4 regions of the Rhizobium sp. ERR 942 genome follow, and region 2 is predicted to be linked to each of the others. Evidence: predicted binding sites of a transcription regulator. Region 2 holds the regulator's gene; each other region holds the start of a gene.
What was found. Region 2 encodes LexA, which represses DNA repair genes until DNA is damaged. Its sites were predicted from a motif close to TGTTCNNNNTGTGTTCNG; they were not measured.

Region 1 (4,483 bases), on a different contig from region 2:
AGGCGGATGAGGGGGTGCCCACCAACACCACAAAAATCCATGAATTCAAATCGATAACCCCCTCATCCGACCCTTCGGGCCACCTTCTCCCCAAGGGGAGAAGGAGCTTATGGTGCTCATCCGCCTCCATATGCGATAGCCCTGCCGCAGGCGGGGAGAGGGGGATTGGTGCCCCAAGCGGCTCCACTTTGAGGAGAGGCCTACCGCTTGATGAGGTCGTCCCCTCGCCCCGCTTGCGGGGAGAGGGCTAGGGTGAGGGGCCACGCACAAAGAGGCGGCATCACAAAACATGCCTGACCTGCTGCTCACAACCGCCAAACTCACCGCCACATGCCCCGCATCCGCGCCCCCACATCGACGCGTACCTCTCGCGCCCGGATCGCGGCGGCACTTTCGGCCCGTGCCTGCGGCCAGCCGCAAACCTCGAAGAACTGCAGCAAGGTCGCGGGAATGAAACGTGTGCGCGAGGCAAAGACATGCTTGTCGCCCTGCGCATGCTGGCCGTGCACGAAGAAGCGCTGCGGAATGACGAGGTCGAGATTGTCCTTCGCCCTGGTCATAGCGACGTAGAGCAGCCGCCGTTCCTCCTCGATCTCGGCCGATGATCCGACCGCGAGATCGGCGGGGATGCAGCCGTCGACGGCGTTGAGGATGAAGACCTTCGTCCATTCCTGGCCCTTGGCGGAATGGATAGTCGACAGGATCAGGTAGTCCTCGTCCAGCAGCGGCACGCCGGCCTGATCGCTCGTGGCGTCAGGTGGATCAAGCGTCAATTCCGTGAGGAAGCGCTCGCGCGAGCCGTAGCCCGCGGCGATCTGTTCGAGCTGGACGAGATCCGCCTGGCGGGTCGCGGCATCCTCATGCGCGCGTTCCAGATGCGGCTCGTACCATTGGCGAACCAGGCCGATTTCCCCCGGCCAGCCGGCCTTGCCGCTTTTGACCTCCCGCATCGTCTCGACAAAGGCGGTCCAGTCGTCGCCCGTGCGCGGCGGTGGCGGCAGTTCGGTGAGTGCGGTAATCGGGCTTGCCTCTTCGCCGATCTGGTCGAGCACGCGCTGCGCCGTGGAGGGGCCGACGCCGGGCAAGAGCTGCATCAGGCGGAAGCCGGCGACGCGATCGCGCGGGTTCTGGGCGAAGCGAAGCGCCGCCAGCATATCCTTGACATGAGCGCTATCGAGGAACTTCAGCCCACCGAACTTGACGAAGGGAATGTTGCGCCGGGTGAGTTCCACTTCCAGCGGGCCGCTATGGCTGGAGGTGCGGAATAGCACTGCCTGTTGCTTCAGCCTTACGCCGCCCTCACGATTTTCCAGTATCTGATCGGCGATGTAGCGCGCCTGATCGGCCTCGTCGCGCACCGTCACCAGCCGCGGCCGTTCCGTGCTTTGCCGTTCGGTGCGCAGGTTCTTGGTGAAGCGCTCCGAGGCGAGATCGATTACAGCGTTGGCGGCAGCAAGGATCGGCTGCGTCGAACGGTAGTTGCGGTCGAGCGTCACGATATCGGCCGAGGGCGTGAAGGCTTTCGGGAAGTCGAGAATGTTGCGCACGGTCGCGGCGCGGAAGGAATAGATTGACTGCGCATCGTCGCCGACGACGGTCAGTCCGCGGCCATCGGGCTTGAGAGCCAGCAGAATGGAGGACTGCAGCCGGTTGGTGTCCTGATATTCGTCGACAAGCACATGGTCGAAGCGGCTGCCGATATCCTCGGCGATCAGCGGCTCTTGCAGCATATGCGCCCAATAGAGCAGCAAGTCGTCGTAATCGAGCACGTTCTGCGCCTGTTTCGCCTCGACATAAGAGGCGAAGAGATCACGCAGCTGCTGCTCCCACATGGCGCACCACGGGAAATAATCCCGCAGCACGCCGTCGAGCGGTGCTTCCGCATTGACGGAGCGTGAATAGATCGCAAGGCATGTCGCCTTCGTCGGGAAGCGGTTCTCCGTCTTCGAGAAGCCGAGATCATGGCGTGCAAGATTCATCAGGTCGGCGCTATCTTCCCGGTCGTGGATCGTGAAGGCCGGATCGATGCCGATCTGCTCGGCATAGTCCCTGAGCAGACGTGCGCCGATGCCGTGGAACGTGCCGCTCCATGCCAGCGCGTCGGCGTTAATGCCGGCATTCGCACCCAGCACCTCGCGGCAGATCCGCTCGACGCGACGGCCCATCTCGGCGGCAGCGCGGCGCGAAAAGGTCATCAGCAGGATGCGGCGCGGGTCCGCACCTCTAACGATTAGATGCGCGACGCGATGGGCAAGCGTATTCGTCTTGCCGGAGCCGGCCCCGGCGATGACGAGCAGCGGCCCGGCAATATGACCGTCGCCTGCCGTCGTGCCATGTTCCACCGCCAGCCGTTGCTCCGGGTTCAGCTTTTCCAGATAGGCGGCGGTCATCAACTCTCCTGAGTACCTCCGGCAGCAGGCGGAGCGCGGCATGCGGCGAATCGCAAGCGCGAAAATATAGGGACGTTCTATGGATGTTCCGAATCGCCAAAGCCTGTCAAGATGAACAGGGCCTGCACGCGGATGTGACCTCCGGCGCAAGAATCTTATCCGGATTTGCACTCGTCCGGCTCGAAAAGGATCTTCTTCGTGCTTATGTATCATTCCGGCGCAGCATTTTGAGTTTTTGGGGCTTCGTAATGCGTAGAATGAAGGTTTCAAAACATGAACGAAACGATTGCCACCGGGCTGCGTCTGCCTAGCGGCCTCGTGGCTTTGCCGGACGGCCGCCTGGCGGTCGTGGAAATGGATGCCAGTCGCCGCTGTCTGAAACTTTTCGACGCAAGCGGCGTACCGCAGGAACTTTGCCGGGTCGGCGGCCGGCCGATGGGGATTGCGGTCGATGGCGACGGATGTTTCTGGGTAGCCAACGGCCCGGAGAATTCCCTTGTCAGATTATCGGCGCAAGGCCGCGTCCTGCAAGTCATCGAGGGTAGCGCGGATGGTCCGTTTCTGCATCCGAATGCACTCGCTTTCGGACCCGACGGCCTGCTTTATATGACTGATTCCGGCATCCGTCTTGCCAATCTTCTCGAAGGCGGCCACATCCATCCCGATTTCTTCAAGGCGGCTTACAATGGCTGCGTCTATCAGATCGATCCGGCTGAGGGACGGGTCATCCGTGTCCTCGCAGCCGGTCTGCTCTTTGCGAGCGGCATTGCCTTCGATGCCGATGGATTGCTCTATTATAGTGAAACACTGACTGGAAAAATCTATCGGCAGGTCGTTGGCGGCAGGCAGGAAATGTTTGTCCAGTCGATGACATCGCCCGCCGTGAACGCGCTGCGCGGGCCGGCCGGCCTCGCCTTTGATCGCAGTGGCATGCTTTACTGCGCCATGTACGGCCTGGGTGAAATTTCCATGGTGGACGCCGAGGGAAAAATGGCCGGTCATATCCGCACGGACGGCGCGCGCCCAGCTAATATTGCTTTTACCGTCGACGGCAAACATCTGCTCGTCAGCGAACAGGAAAACGGTGTCGTGGAAAAGATTACGGCGCCGCGTCCGGGCTTGCCTTTGCATATGCCGCCGATTTCGTAGGGCGGTGGAGGACATGCCCGGAAGGCGGGCATGTCCTCGTTTCATTTATTATGCCGCAGGAATCTGCTTGTTGTCCTTACCGGACTTGCCGTCTGTCGATGCCGTCTCATTGGCAACCGGCTTGGCATGACGGCGGCGCCAGTCGCCGAGGAACAGCAGGATCGGCGCCGCGATGAAGACCGACGAGGCGCCGGCAACGAGGATGCCGAACACCATCGGGATCGCGAAGCTGGAGACGGCGCTGCCGCCCCAGATTGCCATCGGCACCAGCGCCAGGAAGGCGGTGGCGTTGGTATAGAGGCTTCGCGCCAGGGTCTCGTTGATCGATTTGTCGATGATGTCGCGCAGTGGCATCGACTTGTAAAGCCGCATGTTTTCACGCATGCGGTCATAGACCACGACCTTGTCGTTCACCGAATATCCCACAAGCGTCAGGATCGCGGCGATGGCTGTCAGGTTGAAATCGAGGCCGGTGATCGCGAAGAAGCCGATCGCCTTGGTGACGTCGAGCACCAGCGTCACGATGGCGCCGACCGCGAACGGCCATTCGAAGCGATACCAGATGTAGAACAGCATCGCCAGGCTGGCGATCACGACCGACAGGATTCCGGCCCAGGCAAGCTCGCCCGAAACCTTCGGACCGATGACATCGGTGCCTTCGATGGTCGCGCTCGGGTCGATCTTGACGATTTCGGCTTTGAGCTTGGTCACTGCCGCCGTCTGCGCCTCTTCGCCGCCGTCCTGGCGCTGGGCGCGGACAAGAAGGCTGTTATTGTCGCCGAAGGACTGCAGTGCGATTTCGCCGAGGCCGAGCGTGTTCAGGCCCTCGCGGAATGTCGCCAGATCGGCCGCGTCCTTGGTCTTGACCGACATCTGGATGCCGCCGCGGAAATCGACGCCGTAGTTGAGGCCCGGATGGATGAACAGGACCACCGAGGCAAGCG
Region 2 (4,483 bases):
ATCGAAGAGGAGGCGGCCCATGGTCGCGCGGTCCTGCTTGCGCCGATCTATATCGGCCTTGGTGCAATTTTCTGGTTCAAGGCTGGCAGCGATCCGCCTCCACAGGCTGTTCTTGCAGGCCTGTTGGTCTTTACCTGTGGCTTTGCGCTCATGCGGGAGGCAGGCAGGCTGTTTCGCCATCTGCTTTTTGCAGGCATGCTCCTTTGCCTGGGCATGGCGCTGGCGCAATGCGAGAGCTGGCGGGTTTCTACCGTCATGCTCGATTCGGCCGTGACCACGACCGTGACCGGTCAGATCGAACGACGGGAATCCTATGACAATGGACGCTGGCGCTACGTCGTTCGCGTCGAGGCAACGGAAAAACCTTCCATTCGCCGCGCGCCGCAGCGGGTTACGATCTTCGTGCGCAAGCAGGCGGAGCCGTTCGATCTCGGTGATCGCATCCAGGGTAGGGCGCGGTTGACGCCGCCGGCCGGACCGGCCTTGCTTGGCCTCAACGATTTCGCCTTCAGTTCCTATTTCAATGGTATCGGTGCGAACGGCTTTGCCTACGGAACGCCGAAATTATTGTCTCCGGCCGGTGATAACGCCGCCGGTGCTCTGATGGATATGGCCGATATTTGGCTCGCCGGGTTGCGTAACAGCATAGGCGACAGGATCAGGCAAACCTTGCCGGGAGATACCGGCGCCTTTGCCGCGGCGCTTGTCACCGATGAGAGACGCGCAATCTCCAAGAATACGACGGAAGCGCTGAGAATTGCCGGCCTGACCCATATCATTGCAATTTCCGGTCTGAACATGGCGTTGTCGGCCGGCATTTTCTACATCGGCCTACGCTACTTGTTCAGCCTGTTTCCCGGCGTCGCGCAGGCCTGGCCGACCAAGAAGTTCGCAGCCCTCGGCGCGCTTCTCACCGTAACGGCCTATTATCTCATCTCCGGCTTCGGTGTATCCGCCGAGCGTGCCTTCATCATGATGGCGATCATGCTCGCGGCCGTGCTTTTTGATCGACCATCCATCAGTCTGCGCAACGTCGCACTTTCTGCCATTGTCATTCTCGTACTGTCGCCGTCGCAAGTGCTCGGCCCGAGCTTCCAGATGTCTTATGCCGCAACGCTGGCGCTGGTGTCGGGCTATTCGCTATGGAAGCGGCGGCGACATCGCGAAAACATTTTGCCGCGCGTCCGTCTATTAAGTCCGCTATTGTTCGTCATGCGCTTCTTCGCAGGCGTGACGTCGACCTCGTTCATCGGCGGCGCGTCGACGGCTATCTTCTCGATCGAGCATTTTCACCGGTTGGCGACATATGGGCTCGCCGCCAATCTCGCTGCTATGCCCATCGTCTCCTTTATCGTCATGCCATTCGGCATGGCGGCGATGCTGCTCATGCCGCTCGGTCTCGACGGGCCTTTCTGGAAAGTCACCGGAGAGGGACTGGAACTCGTTATCATGATCGCAAGAACCGTAGCTGGTTGGGGAGGTGACATTACCTTCGGTCGCCAGCCGACCTGGCTGATGCCCACATTCATTATCGGCTTCCTGATCATGAGCATATTGCGGACCCGGCTTCGCCATCTGGGCCTGCTATTATCGCTCTTGTCCATGGGCTTGGCGGCATTCGGATCTGGCGTACCGAAACCCGACCTGATGATCTCCGAAGATGGCGTTCTGGTCGCGTTGCGCCAGGACGATATACTCGCGACCAATCGTGAGAAACCGCAGGCCTTCATTTTCGAACAATGGCAAAAGGCACTGGTTGCGGCGGAACATCAGCCTCCGACCATGCTCTCGGCTGACAGCCGACTTCCACAAATCGGCAAGGCAGATCGTTATAAGCGATTGAACAGTGAAGAACAGAGGGCGGTCCGCACCGCAATGGAGGAGGCCTTGGACCGTACCATGCAGGGCAGTTTCGCCTGCCAGAAAGGAGCATGGTGCGCAGCCATCCTCGAAAACGGCGCGATACTGGTTACGATCGAGAACGCAGCCTATCTACCCTCAGCCTGCAATATGGCGAATATCGTCGTAACGCCAATCCGAATGCGGCTGAACCACTGCCGTTCCGGAGCGATGCTCATAACCGGTGCGACATTGCGCAAAACCGGCTCCATCGAAATGATACTTACCGCAGACAGGCCCATTATCTCAGCCGCATTCGAGAACCCGCAGCGTCCATGGACCAGGCATCGAACCTATGATTGGCGCACTGGCAAATTCGACGCGCCAATTGCGCCAGCGTCACCCGTCGTCGACAATTCACCGGTTAGTGATAGCGACGAATAAGGCCAACGAGCTTGCCCTGAACTTTGACGCGGTCCGGCCCGAAGATGCGGGTTTCATAGGCCGGGTTTGCGGCTTCCAGCGCGATGGAGGCACCCTTGCGGCGGAAGCGCTTCAGTGTCGCTTCTTCGTCGTCGACGAGTGCAACGACGATATCGCCGGGATTGGCCGTCGTCGAATTGCGGATGATGACGGTATCGCCGTCGAAAATTCCGGCATCGATCATCGAATCCCCTCGAACTTCAAGCGCATAATGTTCGCCGGATCCGAGCATGTCGGCGGGAACGGTAATGTCGTGCGTATTGTTCTGGATGGCCGAGATCGGAACACCGGCAGCGATGCGGCCCATCACGGGCACCGACGCCGAGCCATTGTGATCGTCATTTGCCACCTTCGACGGAGCGGGCGGGGCAACGGGCTGCGGCTTTCCGAGGCTGCCCTCGATAACGCTCGGAGAAAAGCCGCGGCGCTGCTGCAGGCTCGGATTATAGGCGTCGGGAAGCTTGATGACTTCGAGCGCTCTGGCCCGGTTCGGCAGCCGGCGGATAAAGCCCCGCTCCTCCAGTGCCGTAATCAGGCGATGAATACCGGATTTCGATGCCAGATCCAGTGCATCCTTCATCTCGTCGAAAGATGGCGGAACCCCGGATTCCTTCATGCGTTCGTGAATGAAGAGAAGCAGTTCCTGCTGCTTGCGCGTCAACATCGTCTTGGAACCCCAGAATCAAGAAAAGCTGTGAAACAAATCCAGAACGGACACTATATGTTCCATATGTGTTCCGCAAGTACTTAAATTTCGGTAAAGCCTTGTGAGGTCAGTTAAATAATTACCATTTGCGAATGGATCGGCTCCGAACATCGGCGCGCTGTGTCTCCGTTAACCTGCAGAAAAATAAGAGAAATGCCGCTCTACTCGCTTCCGAGACTTTGTCGTCAGCCCGTGCGCCGAGCATTTGGATGAACGTGCCGCGCGGCTGCATGAGCCAGCCATGGCAGAGAATCAGCAATCACGTTTGCGAGATTGCCTTCGATCCATGTCGTGTGCTCCGGGTGTTCCATGCTTCCATCTTGAATTGCGCGGGGGATGGGCGCAAATCTGCTTCGGCAAGCAAACAGGAGAAGCCATGATTTCGTCTCCGCATCCGCTGGATCATCTCGTGCTGCCGACCGTCGATATCGCTCTGGCACGCGAGCGCCTCGGCAAGCTCGGTTTTACAGTGGCTCCAGATGCGCGCCATCCCTTTGGCACGCAGAATGCTTGCGTCTTCCTTGCCGATAAAACCTATTTAGAGCCTCTGGGCGTGGCATCGATGGAGCAGTGCGAAAAGAGCATCTTGGATGGCAACGTTTTCGTTGCTCGTGACCAGGCTTATCGCTTCCGGGTCGGCGAAAATGGCTTTTCGGCCGTGGTATTCGGTACGGATGACGCGGTGGCGGATGACGAGCGCTTCAAAGCAGCTGCGATTTCGGCGGGGCAGATGCTGGATTTCTCCCGTCCCATGAAGATGCCGGATGGAACGGAAACCACGGCCGGTTTTCGTCTTGCCTTCGCCGCCGATCTGCGCGCGCCGGATTTTCTCGCTTTCTGCTGTCAGCGCATCAATCCGCTGCCGGCTGACCGCAGTGTGCTCGAGCGTCACGAAAACGGCGTGACTGGTATCGCGCGGGTAGCGCTTTGCGCGCCGAAGCCGGCGGCCTATCGCGGCTTCTTCGAGGAGCTTGTCGGTGGCCCGCGCATTATGGAGCATTCCTTTGGCCTGACGATCAAGGCCGCCAATGCCGATCTGGAGATTTTGACGCCGGAAGGAATGGAGGCATTCTATGATCTACCTGTTCGCACGAATGATCCGGGGCTCAGAGCACGTGCAATCCTTTTCAAAACGCGCGATCTTTCCGTGACATCGTCGCATTTCACTGCTAACGGCGTCACCTATACGCGTAAGAACAATCGTCTATTGGCGAGGTTGGCACCCGGTCAGGGCGCATTGTTCGCCTTTGAGGAGATAATATGAGCACGAATTCGGAAGTCACCGTCGGCGAGGGTGCCTCCAAGGTCCTCTTTTCCAATACTGCAAAGCTGTCGCTGATTGCCGGCCCCTGCCAGATGGAAAGCCGCGACCATGCGTTCATGGTTGCCGGCGTCCTGAAGGAACTCTGCGGCAAGCTGGGCATCGGCCTTGTCTACAAGTCCTCCTTCGACAAG
Region 3 (4,483 bases), on a different contig from region 2:
AATTGCCGGGGCGGGCCATCGGGCACTTCGGCAGCAATGGTTTCGACCAGTTCCGGCATGCGAAACAGCCGCAGCGGCCGCTCGCCGCGGAAGAAGCCATGGCCAGCATCCTCCTGACCTGTGCGCGGCTTCGAGCTAAGGATGGTCATCGCCGGCAGCGGCCGCACAGCTCGTTCGGGGATATGGCTCTGCCGCAGCTCGAACCCTTGCAGGCAGTCCGGCCCCAGCCGGGCGGCCACGCGATCCACAAAGGCGGCAAGCGAGCCTTCCTGACGATCTCCTCCGACAAAATCGCCTTGCATGGCATCGAAGGGCGCATGCTGAAGCACATTCAGGCGGATGATTTCGAAACCATAGCCGACATCGAGATCGTCATGAATGGCGCCAAAGCGCTCAGTGAATAGGCTGGCGATGCGGCTCGGCTCACGCAACGGCTGCGATGCGCCGGCCGCGATACGGAAGACCGCGCCATCCACACGGAAGAGCAGGAGCTCGAAGGAGCGACCGCCGATGCCGCGGGCTTCCAGCCCCGGCTTCAGGCTTTCGGCAAGCTGGCGGGCAAGCTGAAGAATATCCTCTTCGGCCTGCACCGGCTCGGCCAGCCGGCGCTCGGCCGACAATTGCGCGACCGGGCGGCGCGGCGAGATCGGCTCTTCGACCAGACCGACAGCCTGATCGAGCCGCAGCAGCAGCTGCGCGCCGAACCGGCGGGCAAGCGGCGCTCGTGGTGCGGCCAGAAGATCGCCCACCTGCTTCAGGCCCATCTTCTGCAAGGCTGCAATAGTCTCCTCGCCAAGCCGAAGACATGCGACCGGCAGCGACGCCAATGCCTCTTCCATGGCCTCCGGCGGAACGATACGGCTCTCGTCAAAGCGGGCAACGGCCCAGGAGAGGCCGGGTGCGGAGGAAATGGCGCCGCGCACATCGAAGCCCAGCCGGGAAATCCGGATCAAGACATCCTCGAGCAGCGCCTCTTCACCGCCGAAGAGATGGGCGCAGCCGGTAATGTCGAGAAACAGCCCGTCCTTGCCGTCGATCGCCACCAGCGGCGTATAACGGTCACACCAGTCGGCGATCGCTTCCAGAAGCTTGCGATCCGCCGCCGGATCCTCCTCGACGACATCGAGATCGGGACAGATCGCCTTTGCCTCGGCCACGCCCTGCCCCTGTTTCAAGCCGATCATTTCAGCCCGTTCGTTGAGCGCGGTCAGCCGCATGGCATTGTTGAGCTTGCCGGCACAGGCGAGCGGCGGCGCTTCAAGCCTGCCTGTCGAACGCCAGGACAGACCCCAGCGCTTGCGTGCGATCCGGTCGGTCGGCAGATGCGGAAAGGTCAGCGCCAGAATGCGCTGCGTGTTCGCCGGGAAAGGCAGGGTGCTGAACATCGGAGACAGGGGCAAAGCGGCGGTCATGGGCATTCCACTCCAAGGTTATGGAAAGAGGCGCTGGGTTTCGGCTCTTTTCCAAGGTCAGACGAAAGGCCGGGTGACCGATGCTGCCGCCAAGCACCGATCCATCCGGCAGGGGCCGCGCCTGCGCAGGCGCGGGTTCGACGGAAAAGCGGAAGAGGGCGCTGCTTGCTTCCTCCTCGCCTCCCTGTCGCAACAGAAATAAGGGCCGCCCCGCCGCCTTGGCCCTCAGCGCCAACCGCCGGCTTTCGGTCAGGCCGAAACGGGCGGGATTGCCGCGTACTTCCAGTATGATGGCGGCAAAGGCAGCACTGCCAAGCGCCGCCTCCGCCACCCAGAGCGCATCGTCCAGCTTGCGGGGCGACGCCTGCAGAAAAGCCTGAGGCTCCAGCCCAAAATCGCTGATGCCGATGGCATAGGGCAGGCCAGCCTCCATCGTCGCGACCGTATCGCCGATCCACAGAACCGGAGACTTGGCCGGGACCGTATCCGAAGCTTGCGCATGCAGCCGCGCGGCAAGCGCCAGGGCAAAACCACTGGCCACACCGGCATCGCGGAGGCCGAGCGAGCGGATTTCCGTCAGCGCATCGAGCGGCAAACCGCCTTGCAGCGCCGCATCAAGCTCGTCGACACCGATCGGAAGGAGCGATTGTTCACGCATAGGCTGAATAGGCAGGGATTTCGCAATAGCCGCCATCTGCCTCGCCGGCTTGTCTGTCAGCGTTTCATGCGCCGCAGCGGCCAGTGCCGGGATCGGCCTGCCTTCCAGTCGGGCAATGGTTTCACGCAGGGCGAAAAGCGTTTCCCGCGCCACGGCAGCCTCGGCCATGACGTTCACTCCAGATCGATAATGTTCCTGTTATGTTCTTATGGATTCCAGAGCTTGCAGAAAGAGTCAACCACCATTTCATGAGAAAATATTCCTCTGCCGTAATCTACACTCGTAAAAGCGGCGTAAAGTCTCTATATGACCAGCCAAGGAAGGAATATTCATGGCTCGCGTCGACCAGAGCGAAGATTGGCGGGATCGCCACTCGCCCTCCATCAGTACATTCGAATCCCTGGCAATGGAGGCTTACAGCCACCTGCCAGACGAATTCCGTTCGCTCACCGGTGATCTCGTCATCCTCATCGAAGATTTCCCGGATGACGAGGTATTCGAGGACATGGCGCTGGAAACGCCCTTCGACCTGCTCGGCCTCTTCGAAGGCCGCGGCATCTCGGAGCGCTTCACCGCCCAGACGGGGGACATGCCCAACAAGATCCGCCTCTATCGCCGGCCGATCATCGATTACTGGGCTGAGAACGAAGAAACCCTCGGCGACATCATCACCCATGTCCTGATCCATGAGATCGGCCACCATTTCGGCCTGAGCGACGAGGACATGGAGCGCATCGAGGCGAGCGCCGAGGAAGCGACGGATCGCTGATATCGGTCCCGGCCGCAAGACGATCGGGAAGAATGAGAATTTCAGCCGGTGCTTACTGCTCGGAAAGCTTCATATCCGGATCGTAATCCTTGCCGGCCACGTCCTTGACGACAGCCTGACCGCATTCCATCCGCCCGCTTGCTGAATTGAAGCCATAGGTCGGCGAGCCGTATAACTCCCAGCCCTTGTTCAGCGCCGCGCTTACCTTGTGGCAAAAGGATGCGTCATCGGGGCCGGTGAGAAAGCGGTAGAGTTTCATCAAGGCATCTTTCTTGTATTTAGCAATCACACATCGCTACGGGGCGTTCCGGCGGCGCCCGAAGAGCGCTGCTCGATCAGGCGAGCTTTATGGACGAGTCTCTCTGCCTGGACAAGATGCAGCCGCTCCACCATCCGCCCGCCGAGGTTCACGACATTGAGAGTGGCGGCATCCGGTGCGGCGAAGGCGGCGATGATGGATTCCGCCTCGGCAACAGCGGCCTTGTCAGGGCCAAAATGCCAGTTGGCGGCTTCGATCTGGCTCGGATGGATCAGCATCTTGCCGGCAAAGCCCATGGCAACCCCCTGGCCGCATTCTGCCGCGAATTCTTCAGTATCCTTGAAATCGTTGAAGACGCTGTCGATGGCCTCGAGGCCGTAAGCGCTGACGGCCAATATCACCTGCATCAGCCAGGGCACGAGATAGGGACGGCCGGGCTGCGGCAGGACGCCCGTTTCCTTCCTGAGATCGTTTAGGCCGACGACGAAACAATCGAGCCGGCTGCCGGCCGTGCGGCCAGCCTCGGCGATCGCGGCCGCATTCAGGATGCCGCGCGGCGTCTCGATCATCGCCCAGATGCGCAAGTCTTCCGGCGCATCGGCTTCCGCAAGCCGGTCACTGACACCAGTCACATCCTGCGGCTCATCCACCTTCGGCAGCAGCACCGCATCCGGCTCCAGCTCCACGACCAGCGCCATATCCTCGGCACCGAAGTTCGAGGAAAGCGCATTGATGCGGATGATTCGCTCCTTGCCGGGAAGCGGGGAGGCGGCAAAGAAGGCCCGCAGATTTTCCCGCGCCTCGGCCTTTTTCTCCGGCGAAACGGAATCCTCGAGATCGAAGATGACGGCATCGCAATCCAGGCTCGAAAGCTTGTCCAGGGCACGGCGGTTGATGGCGGGAACGCTCAAGATGGAGCGGCGCAGACGGGCAGGGCGGGAAGGGGAGGTTTGGCTCTCGGACTGGCTCATTGTGCCGTTTTGCCGCGCTTTTAATCGACAAGCAAGTCAACAAAAAGCCATGCTCCTCTTGCAGATGGCAGAGATGAAGACCACATTGCTTGGTGTAGAGAGGTCTCGACCATGCAGAATATCCGTTCCCTGTTCATCGCGCTTGCCGGTATCACCGTGTTTGCAGCCATGGCGCTGCTGACCGTTTCGGTTACGCTTGCTGTCGGTGCTATACTGACCGTGCTAATGGCGGCCCGCGCGATTTCGCTGCGCATGAAGCCGGCACCGGTGCGCGCCAAGGCGAAGACGAACGGCGAGCGCGAAATGCGCATCTGGAACGACGGTCGCGGCACCATCATCGATCTCTGAGATTGAAACAGGGCAGGGCGGCCTATTGCCGAATCCCTTGATCATGTGTCCAATTCAGGCCACGTG
Region 4 (4,483 bases), on a different contig from region 2:
CGTTACCCGCGGCCCCGTCCTGGTATTGAGCTGCGATCCGCATCTGCTGGAACGGTCGTGGCTACACACCTATGCGCCTGAAATGATTGCGGTCGAGGGACGACGTTATCCGGAGATGGATAGGATCGCGACCGCACTCGGCGGCAATGTGGAGATCAAGGCGGTGCCGATCCCGCTGAATTGCGTCGATGGTTTCGGCGAGGCCTATTATGGCAGACCGGAGCGAATGCTTGATCCCGGCGCGCGGCTTGCCAATTCGGCATGGAGCTTTGTCGATGCCTCCGTTGGCGAGCGTTTTGTCGCCGAGCTCGGCCGCGATCTCACCGACGGATCCTGGGATCGTCGTTATGGCGCGCTTCGCACGCAGCCATTCTTCGAAGGCTCGCTGCGTCTCATTATCGCCAGACCATGAGGAGAGCGCCGTGAGAGACGAATTGCGCATACTCAAGTCCTTGGCCGGGCCGTTTCCCTCGTTCGAGGCGGATCTGACACCTGACAATCCGCGAGACTTGTTTTCCGACTGGCTGCGCGATGCCATCGAGGCTGATATCAAGGAGCCGCATGCCATGGTGCTTTCCACGATCGACGAGGATGGCGCACCGGATGCTCGTGTTCTCATCCTGAAGAACCTCGACCAGCGTGGCTGGCACTTCGCAACATCAGGCAGGGGGCCGAAGGGCCGGCAGATTGCCGCCAATCCCTCTGTGTCACTCACCTTCTATTGGCCGCAGCTCGGACGGCAGGTGCGATTGCGCGGAATGGCGTTTCAGGCCGAGGCGCATGAGCGCCATGCCGATTTCCGTGCACGCGCGCCGGGCGCCAAGGCGATTGCCCTGACCAAGCGGCAGAGCGAGGTTCTGGGTTCGTCGCAGGAGCTCGATGATGCATTGGCACTGCAGCATCGGCGGTTGCGGGACGAGCCCGATCTTGTTTCTGCAAATTGGGCGCTTTTCATCGTCATGCCGCATGAGGTCGAATTCTGGCAGGGCGATTCAGAGCGCCGCCACCATCGCTTGCGATATCGGCGTGAAAAGGCGGGCTGGCTGAAGGAGCGGCTCTGGCCTTGATGATTTTCGCTATGATGGCCGGGCTTCCGGTTCCCTTAGCTGGCACTATTGCCGTTTCCATACTAGCGGTTCGCCCGTATGTTTCCTCCATCGGACGAACAGCGGGCTTTCCGTCTTCGCCTGTTTGTTGCTCCGGGTGGAGAGGTTAGTCAGCCATCTTGACCGGTGGAATGGCAGATTATCATCCCTCAGATGCCGAGATCGAGCTGCGGCTGTGATCTCCCACTATCTGTCTCTTCGTTCGTCAAAGACGAAAGCGTGATGCCGAGCAGCCGGATTGGCCGCGTGAACGGGTGGACGGTTGCCAGAAGCGCCGACGCTGTTTCGAGGACAGCGCCGACGCCGGCGACCGGCAGGGAGCTTGTCCGACTACGTGTCGCCTGGGTAAAGTCCGAATATTTGATCTTCACGGTCACCGTCTTGGCGCTGAAACCGCCTGTTTCGCAGTAGCGCCAAACCTTCTGCGCAAGCGGCCGCAGTTCCGCCGTCGCCAGCTCTAGATCGTCGATATCCTCAACGAATGTGTCTTCTGCGCCTATGGATTTGCGAACCCGGTCCGGCTTTACCTGGCGCTCGTCGATGCCGCGGGCGATACCGTAGAAATAAGGGCCTGCCTTTCCAAAATGCTCCTGAAGGAAGGCGAGCGATTTCGATTTCAGATCTAGTCCGGTTTCGATCCCATATTTGTGCATCCGCTCGGCTGTCGCCGGCCCGACGCCATGGAATTTCTTGACGGGAAGCGTTTCGACGAAGGCGGGGCCATTCCTTGGCGTAATGACAGCCTGGCCGTTCGGCTTGTTGAGGTCGCTTGCCATTTTGGCGAGGAATTTGTTGTAGGAAATGCCGGCCGAAGCATTGAGGCCGGTGACCTGCTTGATCTTGGTCCGGATCTCCAGCGCGATCTCGGTGGCGATTTCCGTCCCCTTGTGGTTCTGGGTGACGTCGAGATAGGCTTCGTCGAGCGACAGCGGCTCGATCATCGAAGTATATTCGGCAAAGATCTCGCGGATCTGCTGCGACACCGCCCTGTAGACGTCAAAGCGCGGCGGCACGAAAATCAGGTCCGGACATTTGCGTTTTGCGGTAACCGAAGGCATCGCCGAGTGAACGCCGAAGGCGCGGGCCTCGTAACTTGCGGCCGCCACGACGCCGCGTGCAGCCGACCCGCCGACCGCAAGCGGCTTGCCGCGCAGCTCCGGATTGTCCCGCTGCTCGACCGATGCATAGAATGCATCCATATCGACATGGATGATCTTCCGGACAGTGGTCGAGCTGGTGTCGTTCATGGCGGTCTCGGTCATTACACAGTAGGTTCAGCGCGGTCCGTTATTGCGGAGGCTGAAACAAATGCGGAACATATCATCCTCGATGACGATATCAAACCGGCTCGGTTGTCTTGCTAGGGAGAGGCGAGGAAATTGCCGCAGGCCAGCCATGCCGCAAACGGTACCTTGAGATGCGCGCAAGGCTTCTTATCTCTTGTCCGTCCCCCAATACGGAGCCTTGAGATGGGCCAAATCGCTACCGATCCACTTTCCGACTTGCTTATGGAGATCCTCCCGCCCGAGCGTGACGAGGAATCCCGAGCCGATGGCACTGCGTGTCTGTGCTGCCGCAGGCTGCGGTCGGCGAGGAAGATGGACGAAGACGGCTGCGGCATATGTGACGAATGCCTGGCTCCATGATCGACGGCGCGCCGCAGCTGCTGCCCGCCGAATTGTCGGGCTTCGAACATGCGCTTGCGAAGCTGCCTGACGGCTATTCGGAGGGGCATTTTCAAGGTCGCCCCTGGGGTGTGACGGTCAAGCGATCGGCCGACGGCAAACGGATCTGGCTCTATGGCGAGGAGCTTGGCGGGACCGATGTCGTCAGTTTCAATCTCTATATGCTCTCCGCAGCAAGCCTCACCCTCAAGCCCTGCGAAATGTCCTCGTCGAAGGTCATAGATTTTGTTTTGGGCTTCCTGCCGGCCCCGATGCGGCATCCAGTCTAAGCACGGAGTTGTGTTACGACCGACAACAGGTCCTTCTGCTTCAGCGGGTGGAGAGCGGCGGCGGAGGCGGCTGCGTGGTTGAGCCGGGACCGAGCGAGCGCTGGACCATCACGGTATCGGCCCAGCGGCCGTAGCGATAGGCAACAGCCGGCAGCAGGCCGACGCGAACGAAGCCGAAGCGTTCGTGCAGGGCGAGCGAAGCGACGTTGTCCGCGTCGATATAGCCGATCATCTGTCGGAAGCCGGCCGCCGCGCAGGCGTCGATCAGTCCGCGCATGAGCAGGCTTCCGACACCCTGGCCGACATGGTCGTGATGCACATAGATCGAATGCTTGACGGTATAGCGATAGGCCGGGCGCTTGCGGAACAGCACCACATAGGCATAGCCGACGACCTTTTCACCCTCGATCGCGACGACATGCGGAAAGCGGCGGTCCTTCAAATTCTTGCGCCGTTCGCGCAGATCGTCCGGCTGCGGCGTGTCGCTATCATCGACCCCGGCTTCGACCCCGCGGTGAATATGACGGCGATAGATAGCCAGCATGGCATCGACGTCGCTCTCCCGGGATGGGCGAACGATGATTGTTTTATCCTGCTTCATGTCCGAACCTGAATTTCCAAGCCTATTCCGCGACAACGTAGGTATAGAGCCGGATTTTGCCGGATGCATCGATCTCGCGATAGAGGCCCTGGATCTCCACCTCGAAGCCGGGGAAGGTGTTGAAGCAGGTTTCGAACATTTTGAGATAGTCGATCATGGGCTTTGCCTGTTCCGTCAGGCGCTCGCCGGGCACGATGGTTGCAATCCCCGGGGGATAGACGACGAAGGGTGTCGTCGCGATGCGGCCGGCAATGGCGTCGATCGGCAGATAGTCGACATCGTTGCGCACCAGGCAGCGCGCGGCATCGTGCGGCGACATGGCGATCGGCGGCAGGTGTTCTGCGGAAAATTGCTTCGTCTGCAGGGCGCTGACATCGGCCTGGCGAAAGAAATTGTGCATGTCGGCGCAAAGATCCCGCAGGCGCACGCCCGCATAGCGGCCGGGACGGCGGCGGTAGAATTCCGGAATGGCCTCTTCCAGCAGCGCGTTGTCGTCATGAAGCTTCTTGAAGGCGACAAGGCCGCTGATCAGGGTGCCGGCCTTGCTGGCTTCGACACCGGGTGTGAGCAGGAAGAGCAGCGAATTGAGGTCGTTCTTTTCCGCGACGATCCGGTTTTCGCGCAGATATTGCGCAACGATGGGCGCTGGAATGCCGTGGTCCGTATATTTTCCAGTCGCTCGATCAAAGCCGGGGGTAAGCAGGGTGAGCTTGTTCGGATCCGTCATGGCGAAACCCGGCTCCATGCTGGAAAAGCCGTGCCATGCCGCATCGGGTGTCAGGTGCCAGAAGGCGGGATTGGTGGCGAGCTGATCGGTCGCGA

Region 1: a site for LexA is predicted at 2,464-2,481, ahead of FBZ97_RS24690 (ATP-dependent helicase). Genes of this name have one in related genera too.
Region 3: a site for LexA is predicted at 2,261-2,278, ahead of FBZ97_RS20620 (metallopeptidase family protein). Genes of this name have one in related genera too.
Region 4: a site for LexA is predicted at 2,407-2,424, ahead of dinB (DNA polymerase IV). Genes of this name have one in related genera too.

Annotation. Positions count from the first base shown of each region.
Region 1 covers NZ_VIUA01000006.1:281,377-285,859, forward strand. Annotated here, with positions in the region: gene FBZ97_RS24690 (ATP-dependent helicase) at 321-2,390, opposite strand; gene FBZ97_RS24695 (SMP-30/gluconolactonase/LRE family protein) at 2,664-3,539, shown strand; gene secD (protein translocase subunit SecD) at 3,588-4,483, opposite strand, start outside.
Region 2 covers NZ_VIUA01000003.1:769,620-774,102, forward strand. Annotated here, with positions in the region: gene FBZ97_RS16410 (ComEC/Rec2 family competence protein) at 1-2,283, shown strand, start outside; gene lexA (transcriptional repressor LexA) at 2,264-2,986, opposite strand; gene FBZ97_RS16420 (VOC family protein) at 3,405-4,292, shown strand; gene kdsA (3-deoxy-8-phosphooctulonate synthase) at 4,289-4,483, shown strand, end outside.
Region 3 covers NZ_VIUA01000005.1:108,082-112,564, reverse strand. Annotated here, with positions in the region: gene FBZ97_RS20625 (DNA polymerase Y family protein) at 1-1,217, opposite strand, end outside; gene FBZ97_RS34785 (hypothetical protein) at 1,258-2,238, opposite strand; gene FBZ97_RS20620 (metallopeptidase family protein) at 2,402-2,839, shown strand; gene FBZ97_RS20615 (DUF1737 domain-containing protein) at 2,892-3,098, opposite strand; gene FBZ97_RS20610 (CoA ester lyase) at 3,125-4,069, opposite strand; gene FBZ97_RS20605 (hypothetical protein) at 4,181-4,417, shown strand.
Region 4 covers NZ_VIUA01000009.1:230,572-235,054, reverse strand. Annotated here, with positions in the region: gene FBZ97_RS30000 (class I SAM-dependent methyltransferase) at 1-412, shown strand, start outside; gene FBZ97_RS29995 (pyridoxal 5'-phosphate synthase) at 423-1,067, shown strand; gene dinB (DNA polymerase IV) at 1,256-2,353, opposite strand; gene FBZ97_RS29985 (hypothetical protein) at 2,737-3,060, shown strand; gene FBZ97_RS29980 (GNAT family N-acetyltransferase) at 3,101-3,661, opposite strand; gene FBZ97_RS29975 (Orn/Lys/Arg decarboxylase N-terminal domain-containing protein) at 3,684-4,483, opposite strand, start outside.